DNA from 4 places in the Paenibacillus sp. ClWae2A genome. Region 2 is predicted to be linked to each of the others. Evidence: riboswitches for the same ligand, from Rfam matches in the RefSeq annotation. Region 2 holds a riboswitch; each other region holds the start of a gene.
The links. Region 2 has a riboswitch for thiamine pyrophosphate ahead of thiC (phosphomethylpyrimidine synthase ThiC). Riboswitches for the same ligand answer to the same signal wherever they lie in the genome.

Region 1: it holds a riboswitch for thiamine pyrophosphate, as region 2 does, so the genes downstream of both, QVE09_RS04385 (thiamine phosphate synthase) here and thiC (phosphomethylpyrimidine synthase ThiC) in region 2, are expected to answer to the same signal.
Region 3: it holds a riboswitch for thiamine pyrophosphate, as region 2 does, so the genes downstream of both, QVE09_RS19680 (ABC transporter ATP-binding protein) here and thiC (phosphomethylpyrimidine synthase ThiC) in region 2, are expected to answer to the same signal.
Region 4: it holds a riboswitch for thiamine pyrophosphate, as region 2 does, so the genes downstream of both, tenA (thiaminase II) here and thiC (phosphomethylpyrimidine synthase ThiC) in region 2, are expected to answer to the same signal.

The regions. Positions count from the first base shown of each region.
Region 1 covers NZ_JAULSQ010000001.1:1,059,322-1,061,524, reverse strand. The annotation lists gene QVE09_RS04390 (ABC-F family ATP-binding cassette domain-containing protein) at 1-803, shown strand, start outside; TPP riboswitch at 879-988, shown strand; gene QVE09_RS04385 (thiamine phosphate synthase) at 1,215-1,877, shown strand; gene thiO (glycine oxidase ThiO) at 1,895-2,203, shown strand, end outside.
Region 2 covers NZ_JAULSQ010000017.1:28,233-30,435, forward strand. The annotation lists gene QVE09_RS28670 (IclR family transcriptional regulator) at 1-339, shown strand, start outside; TPP riboswitch at 488-601, shown strand; gene thiC (phosphomethylpyrimidine synthase ThiC) at 1,024-2,203, shown strand, end outside.
Region 3 covers NZ_JAULSQ010000006.1:312,165-314,367, reverse strand. The annotation lists gene QVE09_RS19685 (ABC transporter permease) at 1-256, opposite strand, end outside; gene QVE09_RS19680 (ABC transporter ATP-binding protein) at 243-1,010, opposite strand; TPP riboswitch at 1,171-1,273, opposite strand; gene QVE09_RS19675 (radical SAM/SPASM domain-containing protein) at 1,492-2,203, shown strand, end outside.
Region 4 covers NZ_JAULSQ010000001.1:728,275-730,477, forward strand. The annotation lists gene QVE09_RS02890 (endo-1,4-beta-xylanase) at 1-562, shown strand, start outside; TPP riboswitch at 769-866, shown strand; gene tenA (thiaminase II) at 979-1,641, shown strand; gene QVE09_RS02900 (MarR family winged helix-turn-helix transcriptional regulator) at 2,038-2,203, shown strand, end outside.

The DNA of each region.
Region 1 (2,203 bases), on a different contig from region 2:
TGGCTGATATGAATAAAGCCCAGCATATTGATGCATACGAGAAGCAGCAAGAGTACATCAAGAAACAGGAAGATTTCATTCAGCGTAACAAGGCGCGGGCTTCAACTTCAGGTCGAGCGAAGAGCCGGGAGAAGCAGCTGGACAAGATTGAACGTATCGATCGTCCAGATGAGGCGGCCAAACCAACGTTCAAATTCAAGGATGCCCGCGCGAGTAGCAAAACGGTCTTTGAGGGTATTGATTTTGAAATTGGATACACGTATCCTTTGCTGCCCAAAATGACGATGACAATTGAACGTGGTGAGAAAATTGCCATCGTAGGTTGTAATGGTGTAGGTAAATCGACACTGCTGAAAACCATCCTGGGAAAAATATCTCCACTCAGTGGAAAGACCTTTTTGGGAGATTATCTCGAAACGGCCTATTTTGAGCAGGAAGTCCGTGCTGGAAATATCACGCCGATTGAGGATGTCTGGAATGAGTTTTCACATTTGACCCAGAATGAGGTCCGGGGTCATCTCGCTCGCTGCGGGTTGAAAAATGAGCACATTACTCGTCCGCTTAACATGCTGAGTGGTGGAGAGCAAGCAAAGGTTCGTTTATGCAAACTCTTGATGCGTGAGAGCAACTGGATTTTATTCGATGAACCGACGAACCATCTGGATGTAACAGCCAAAGCTGAGTTGCAACGTGCCTTGCAAGAATTCAAGGGAACGGTGTTGCTGGTATCTCATGAACCTGATTTCTACGAGGGTTGGGTCACCAAAACATGGAATGTCGAAGAATGGTCTGAGAAAAACTAGATGATTTAAGACAATGTTTAACAGAAATGACGGTGACAAAAAAATCTGTCTATGGTAACATAGGCTACAACTTCATATGAACACTAGGGGGGCCGCACGATGCGGCTGAGATGGAAGAATGCGATTCCGGACCCTTTGCACCTGATCTGGATCATACCAGCGTAGGGAAGTGGCGAGCGCGTTTCAGTGAATGACGTGAGCAAACGGCAACTCGAAAGGATTTCAACCGTCTGCTTAGCGATTTAAACATGCAGTTGCGTGTATAACGTTATGGCTATAAGGTCTATAGCTTTATTACACGAAATGAACTGTATGCATCAGTCAGTCATCTGGTCCTATAATTAATACGCAGCCACTCCCCTACGGGAGTGGCTTTTTTGTGTTTTTCATAGCATTGATGCATGGAAGGAGATGAACGGTACGGCAATTTCTCATGAACATGTACACGGATCATTTGAATTGCATGTTGTATCTACGGGTGCAGGGGATCAAGCATCTTTTGTAAAAGCAGCAAAGGACGTTTGGCCATGGGTGGACTATATTCACATACGAGAGAAACAACTCTCATGGCAAGACAAGATCGGTTGGGCTGAAAGTCTGCGTAGCATTGGCGTTCCATCTTGTCGCATCGTTGTCAATGGTTCAGAACTGCCTTCACAGAATGACATCTATGGCGGTGTACATTGGGGGCAAGATGCGATACGCAACTGTAACCCTACTGTTATAAGCAATGTGCAGCGACTTCGTCTGGGTGTATCTGTTCATTCCATCGATGAGGCAAAAATCGCTGAGGAACGGGGAGCCGATTACCTTTTCTTCGGGCATGTATACTCAACCAACAGTAAGCCTGATCTTGAACCAAGAGGATTACATGCTCTTGCTGAAGTGTGCAGGCGTGTCTCCATTCCTGTCATGGCGATCGGTGGCATCGAACCGGGAAACATTCACGCTATTCGCTCTGCAGGCGTACAGGGAGTCGCTGTGATCTCGAATGTATGGGCGAGCGATTCCCCGGATCGGGCGGTTGCATTATTAAGGCAGGCTATCGTTGCTACAGAAAGTCTGAGCCCCTGAATAAAGGAGATGAGAGGATGAAAGAGATCGTAACGGGTCAGAACAGGAATCATTTCAGTCATCAACTGAAATCTGAAACGGAATCAAGAAGCAAAGCTTTTACTGATAATCCGGATAAGATTCATGCAGAAACGATTATTGTAGGCGGAGGCGTTATTGGTTGTGCCATCGCATATGAGCTTGCTTCCCGTGGACAGGATGTACTGTTGCTGGAGCGTTCGGCGATTGCAGGAGGCACTTCTTGCGCAGCGGCTGGAATGCTGGGGGCAGATAGTGAGGATTTTGCTCATCCTTTGATGGCTAAGCTTGCCAGGCAGAGTAGACAG
Region 2 (2,203 bases):
CCACTGTCTGTGGGCGCTTCCAGCAAAGTCTTGATGGCGTTTGCCACGGACGAGGATCGTGAAGAACTGATGAACGGGCCGGAATGGCCGGTTTTTATTGATCCGGCAGTGTATTTGGCGCAAATGGGAGACATCCGGGATAACGGATATGCGACGAGTTATGAGGAACGTGAGCCGGGAGCTGCCGCGGTATCTGTACCGATTATGGATCGCAGAGGCAATATTGCAGCTGCCCTCTCGGTCTCAGGGCCTGTTAGTCGACTCTCGCAGGAGACATTGCATGAATACGCACCTGTGTTGAAGGATGCTGCTACGCAGATGGGGCTCATGTTATCCTGATGTTGAGGTAAGGTTGTTCTCCAATGGAATTGGTGATTTGGAATATAAAGGTTGTTTTTATGTTCCGGTTACGCTACTCTGTAATGGACGGCCCAGCGGGGCCAGCTTCATTGAATATGAACGGCGGCTTATGTAAGCCGCAACTTGTTAACGTTACTGGGGGAGTCCGAATTGTCCGGACTGAGACGGAATCGCATGAGATTCCGGACCCTTTGCACCTGATCTGGATCATACCAGCGTAGGGAAGTAATCGGCGATATGACCACAAACACCACATGATGTGACCCTTGTAGGGCTCCGTTAAGGAGCTGCATAAAGGTGCATTATTGGTGATGGACATAAAAGTCGGTTCCTTCGGGGACCGGCTTTTTTATATACAGGGAACGGGCGATATAGCGCGGATTCTATGGGCCTCTTTTTCGATAACCTGCGGAATTGGGCTTGGATGATGAGAGAGAAGTCACCATAGATCCATGATCTGTGGCAGCCTCCGTCTGTTGTTAACTGTACATGAAAAGTGTCTCCCCTGGTCTGATGTAGGATCGCTCTTTCTTCTCTGCATTGCGCATGATTTGGGACAGGTACGTAAGTGAGCTAATGACGAAACCAACCAAACCAAGCGAATGAACATTGAGGAGGAGACAAGCGAACATGAGTACAGGAAATCAAACGGGACAACAAGCGATGGAACAGGAACATAACGATCGGCAGGTGGAAAAAGAAACAGGAGCGGCCGGACGGATTCAGCCCTTTCCGGGCAGCCGCAAAGTCTACATTCAGGGCTCACGGCCGGACATTGCTGTACCGGAGCGTGAGATAGCCCTTCATGACACGAATACTCCCCAAGGGGTGGAGCATAACGAACCGCTGCGTGTCTACGATACGAGCGGCCCCATGACAGATCCCGAATTTCATGCGGATATCCGTGCAGGTCTACCAGCTCTGCGCACCCGTTGGATCACAGAGCGTGGCGATGTAGAAGCTTATCAGGGCCGTACGGTTAAACCGGAGGATAACGGACTGAAGCCCGGAGGGAAGAGAGCCGGCGCCGAAGAGTACCCCGGATTACGTGGCAAACCGCTGCGGGCACAGCCAGGACGCTGTGTGACCCAGATGCACTACGCGAGGCAGGGCGTCATTACGGCAGAGATGGAATTCGCCGCCATTCGTGAAGGCGTGGAACCGGAATTTGTGAGGCAGGAGCTGGCGAGTGGACGTGCCATTCTGCCATCCAACATCAATCACCCGGAGAGTGAGCCGATGTTGATCGGTCGTCATTTTCACGTGAAGATCAATGCCAACATCGGTAACTCTGCCGTATCTTCCTCCATCGAGGAAGAGGTCGAGAAGATGACTTGGGCGGTACGATGGGGATCGGATACCGTTATGGATCTGTCCACAGGCAAAAACATTCATACCACCCGGGAGTGGATCATCCGCAATTCACCTGTGCCGATTGGTACGGTGCCGCTGTATCAGGCGCTGGAGAAGGTGAATGGCGAAGCGGAAGCGCTGACCTGGGAGTTGTACCGTGACACACTCATTGAGCAGGCAGAGCAGGGCGTGGACTACTTTACAATTCATGCAGGTGTACTGCTGCGTTATATCCCCATGACAGCCAAGCGAATGACAGGCATTGTATCTCGGGGTGGTTCCATTATGGCAGCATGGTGTCTGGCGCATCATCAGGAGAATTTTTTGTACACCCATTTTGAAGAAATCTGCGAGATTATGAAAAGGTATGATGTGGCGTTTTCGCTGGGGGATGGACTTCGTCCAGGCAGTATCTACGATGCCAATGACGAAGCTCAGATGGCGGAACTGGCTACGCTTGGGGAACTGACGCAGATCGCGTGGAAGCATG
Region 3 (2,203 bases), on a different contig from region 2:
TGGACAAGACAAAACCAACAACAACCTCCATAAAGGTAGCAGGCAGATGGATGGTCAACAGCAGATGACAATGCTTAATCAGTGAGCCTGCGATGGCCGTGGGTGCAGGAATGATGAAGGAAGGCACCCATCCCATACGCACAATCACTTCCCAGATCACCAGTAATAAGAGCACGAGCACAATAAACAAACCATATTGGGAAAACCACTTCGAGAGCCAAGTCCGGACGCTGACCTTACCTCTATCGCTTTGCATGCAATTGTTCCTCCAGTTGTTGTCTCATCTGCACAAGAGCCGTTTCGTAGATCATGTCCGAATGCCTTGGGCGTGATAAAGGAACCGTCATCTCCCGCAATTGCTGACCTTGCCCTCCTGGAGTTAACAGAATGATACGGTCACTTAACAGCAGGGCTTCTTCGATGTCATGTGTAATGAACAGCACGGTTTGGCCAAAGCCCTCCCACAGCTCCAACAACCAGCGATGCATTTCTCGTTTTGTTAAGGCATCGAGTGCACCGAAGGGTTCATCCAGCAACATGAGCTGCCCGCCTGTAAGCAAGGTACGAAGCAATGCCACCCGCTGCCGCATGCCGCCGGACAATTCATCCGGATAGGCCTGTTCATAACCCGACAGGCCGAACCTTGCCAATCCAGCTAGGATGTTGGCACGTAACTTGTCCTTGTCCTGTCGGCCTGGTGCCAACTCGGCAGGCAGCATGCAGTTCTCCATGACGGTACGCCAGGATAACAGCAGGTCTTTCTGCGGCATATAGGCGACTCGTCCGAGCCGTTCTCCTCGCGGTACATCAGCAATATCGATGGTGCCGCCGGTTGGCTCAAGCAAGCCTGCGAGCAGCTTGAAGAGCGTGCTTTTACCTGATCCGCTGGAGCCGATAATCGAGACAAATTCTCCTTGTTGAACCCGAAGCGACACATTGGAGAGCACGGGGGAATCCTTTTTTTTGGAAAAAGCAAAGCTTACGTTGTGAATGGTTACATGGTTATCCATCTGATCCTCACCCCCTTAATTTCAGACTGCTGGAATAACAACGGCATCCTATGCTCTGCAAAAGGAACAAAAAAGACCCACCCATTTCCGGAGAAATGAGTGGGTCTGTAAGTTAAATCGGCAATTTATCTTCACATATACATGAAAAAATTCCGCTTACTAAAAGGCCGCTCCACTTCCCTCCGCTGGTATGATCCAGATCAGGTTCAAAGGGTCCGAATAGTCATATTCGTCTCAGCCGCAAGGCTCCCCTAGTGCAAAAGTTCAAGATATGCAGTTGTGTGTTCAGCATATATCACTCGAACATGAACTGTAAAGAGGCAGTGTGATAGAATTCTTGAGATGAACTTGGAGTCAGACCCGAACAACTGAACAATTTACCTTGGCTTCCGAACTCGATATAATAGGGATGGCCCGTAAAGGCCGGATCACAAAATGCAGGTGGGAATGTTCTCCCTCCTAGGCAGAATGGGGACCCGAGTTGAAAACGTTCAAAAAAGTATATATTGAGATCACGAGTATCTGCAATCTGGCTTGCAGCTTCTGTCCACAGACGCAGCGTGCCAAAGGATTCATTGACCCTGAAGTCTTCAACAATATACTGGAACAAGTTAAACCACACACCAATCATATTTATCTACATGTCAAAGGCGAACCCTTGTTGCATCCCAAAATAGATCTGTTGCTTGATTCCGCACATGAGAAGGGACTCAAGGTGAACATTACAACAAATGGTACACTGTTGCCCAAGACTCAGCATAAATTGCTTGGCAAACCGGCGCTGCGGCAGATGAATTTCTCCCTGCACAGCTTCGATGGGCATGAAGGTTCAACAGATCGTGACGGATATCTGCGTCATATTTTGTCCTTTGTACACGAGGCCGTTAAACACAATGTCATCATCTCATTCCGACTGTGGAATCTGACGCAGGATAACTTCACGAATGCTCAGATGAATCGAAATCGGGAGACCCTTGAAGTATTGGAACGTGAGTTCAATCTGGACTTCCGCATTGAGGAAAAAGTAGTTCCAGGCAGCGGGGTCAAAATTGCCCCAAATGTATACCTGAATCAGGACCATGAGTTCCAATGGCCAAGTCTGGATGCACCTGAAGATGACGGCAAAGGCTTTTGCCATGCATTGCGTAATCAGGCAGCTGTGCTTGTAGATGGAACGGTGGTTCCATGCTGTC
Region 4 (2,203 bases), on a different contig from region 2:
TGTGCAAGGGATTGTTCAGATTGATGGGAAGAAAGACGCATTATGGAATAAGGCTGTACCATTTGAAGTAAAAAGGTTGAGTGAGACCGAAGGTGCAGAGGCAGTGGCTCGCGCAATGTGGTCAGGTGAGTATCTATATCTGCTAATCGATGTCACTGATCCAAACATCATCACAGATAGTATCAACCCATGGGATCAGGATTCGGTTGAGATTTTCCTGGACGAGAATCACCAGCGCACACCGTATTTTCAATATGATGATGCCCAGTTCAGAATCAGTGCAGACAATGTGGCAACCTTTGCAGGCAGTGCTTCACCCGGACGCCTTGTAAGTGCTGTGAAGAAAACGAATAAAGGATACCTCGTAGAAGCCAGAATCCAGTTGAATTCACTGACGCCAAAGACTGGAAATGTCCTCGGTTTCGAGCTTCAAATTAACGACAACCAGGGCGGAGGTAAACAGAACGTAGCCAAGTGGAATGATACGACCAATGAGAGCTGGAGAAACACTTCCCAGTACGGAATACTCACTTTTGTCGGAAAGAACAAACTCGGGCATTAAACCATCGGCAGTAATTGTAAGAGTAGAAACCATCATAACAGTGGATAAAACTCAACCATTGTTGTGATGGTTTTCATCATTTACATACGTCACCAAAGGTGATGAGGGGCGATACAATCTGCCTTGACTATATTTAACAGCCCTTGATATACTAAACGAACGTTATTTTTTCTTTTATGCGGATAAGAAAGTAATCAACTACATACAACCGTTTGCGAGGGAGCCTTAACCGGCTGAGAGGGTGTTAAACCGACCTTACCTGATTTGGATCATGCCAACGTAGGGATGCAACGATGAAACGCTGTACTTGGGTAGCTCATGCGTACCCCTTGTTTTAGTGTATTTGTCTGCGAAACATCCTATGGATGTTTCGTTTTTTTGTTTTTAAATACGTACATTATGAATTGGAGGAACACATGTTGACTATTTCAGAGAGACTATATCAGGCAGCACAGCCTGTGTGGAAGGAATGTCTTGAGCATCCCTTTGTTAAAGGAATCGGAGATGGTTCCTTACCGGTCGAACAATTTCGTTATTATTTGCTGCAAGACTACTTGTATCTGTTCGATTATGCCCGCGTATTTGCACTAGGTATCGTCAAGTCGCACGACCCCAAATTGATGCAGTTTTTTAGTAAAAACGTAGATAACATCCTGAATGGTGAAATGAAAATTCATCGTTCTTATATGGAGCGATTAGGAATTACAGAGGATCATGTTTTTCAGGTAAAACCTGCACTGAAAAATGCAGCGTATACTAACTATATGCTCTCTGTTTCCCATGCGGGCGGCATAGCAGAAGTACTTGTATCCATTCTGGCCTGCTCATGGAGCTATGCAGAGATTGGTCAAGTTCTTTCCCTAAAGCCAGGTGCGGCTGATCATCCTTTTTATGGAGAGTGGATCACAGGATATGCTTCCTCTGAATACAACAGCAGCAATCAATCCCTTGTGACGTTAACAGATAAGCTATTAGAAGGCTGTAGCGAGGAAACGTACCAACGGATGGAAGATATTTTCGTGATGTGCAGTCGCTTTGAACTTGATTTTTGGGAGATGTCATGGAGGTTAGAGCCTTAAGTGTACTGTTAGTTCATTCAATTAGAGAGTAGCGTCCATAAACAGGATGTTGCTCTCTTTTTCTATATCCGCTCTGCAAAACAGCTGGATTCCCTTACTTCTGTTAGCGCATTCATTAATACCTATTCAAATTGATTAGATAGTTGAGAGGACATGAATCGTACTTCACAAAGTTTGTTCTTTTGCAACTCACTCTGAATTTCCTTTACGTTTAATTGATAGATCCAGCTCTTTGATTCCCAAACGGATCAGTAACTTGCCTTGAGTTAAAGAACATTAGAAAGTCAGCTTTCAAAAAAATACTTGTATGCACACATAAATATACTTGCATATACACATACTATGTGTTAATTTAATACTTGCATATACACACAATTTCTTAAGGAGTGATTTTATTTGAAAATATATGATTACAATGAATCTTTGGGTCGAAAAGTTGTTACATCTTCTCGATTGATTGCAAATGGCTTGAATAAAAAATTCAAAGAGCTAAATTGTCCTCTCACGTTTGAACAGTGGAGACTGATGAATTGTTTAAATTATCAAGAAGGCATATCACAAA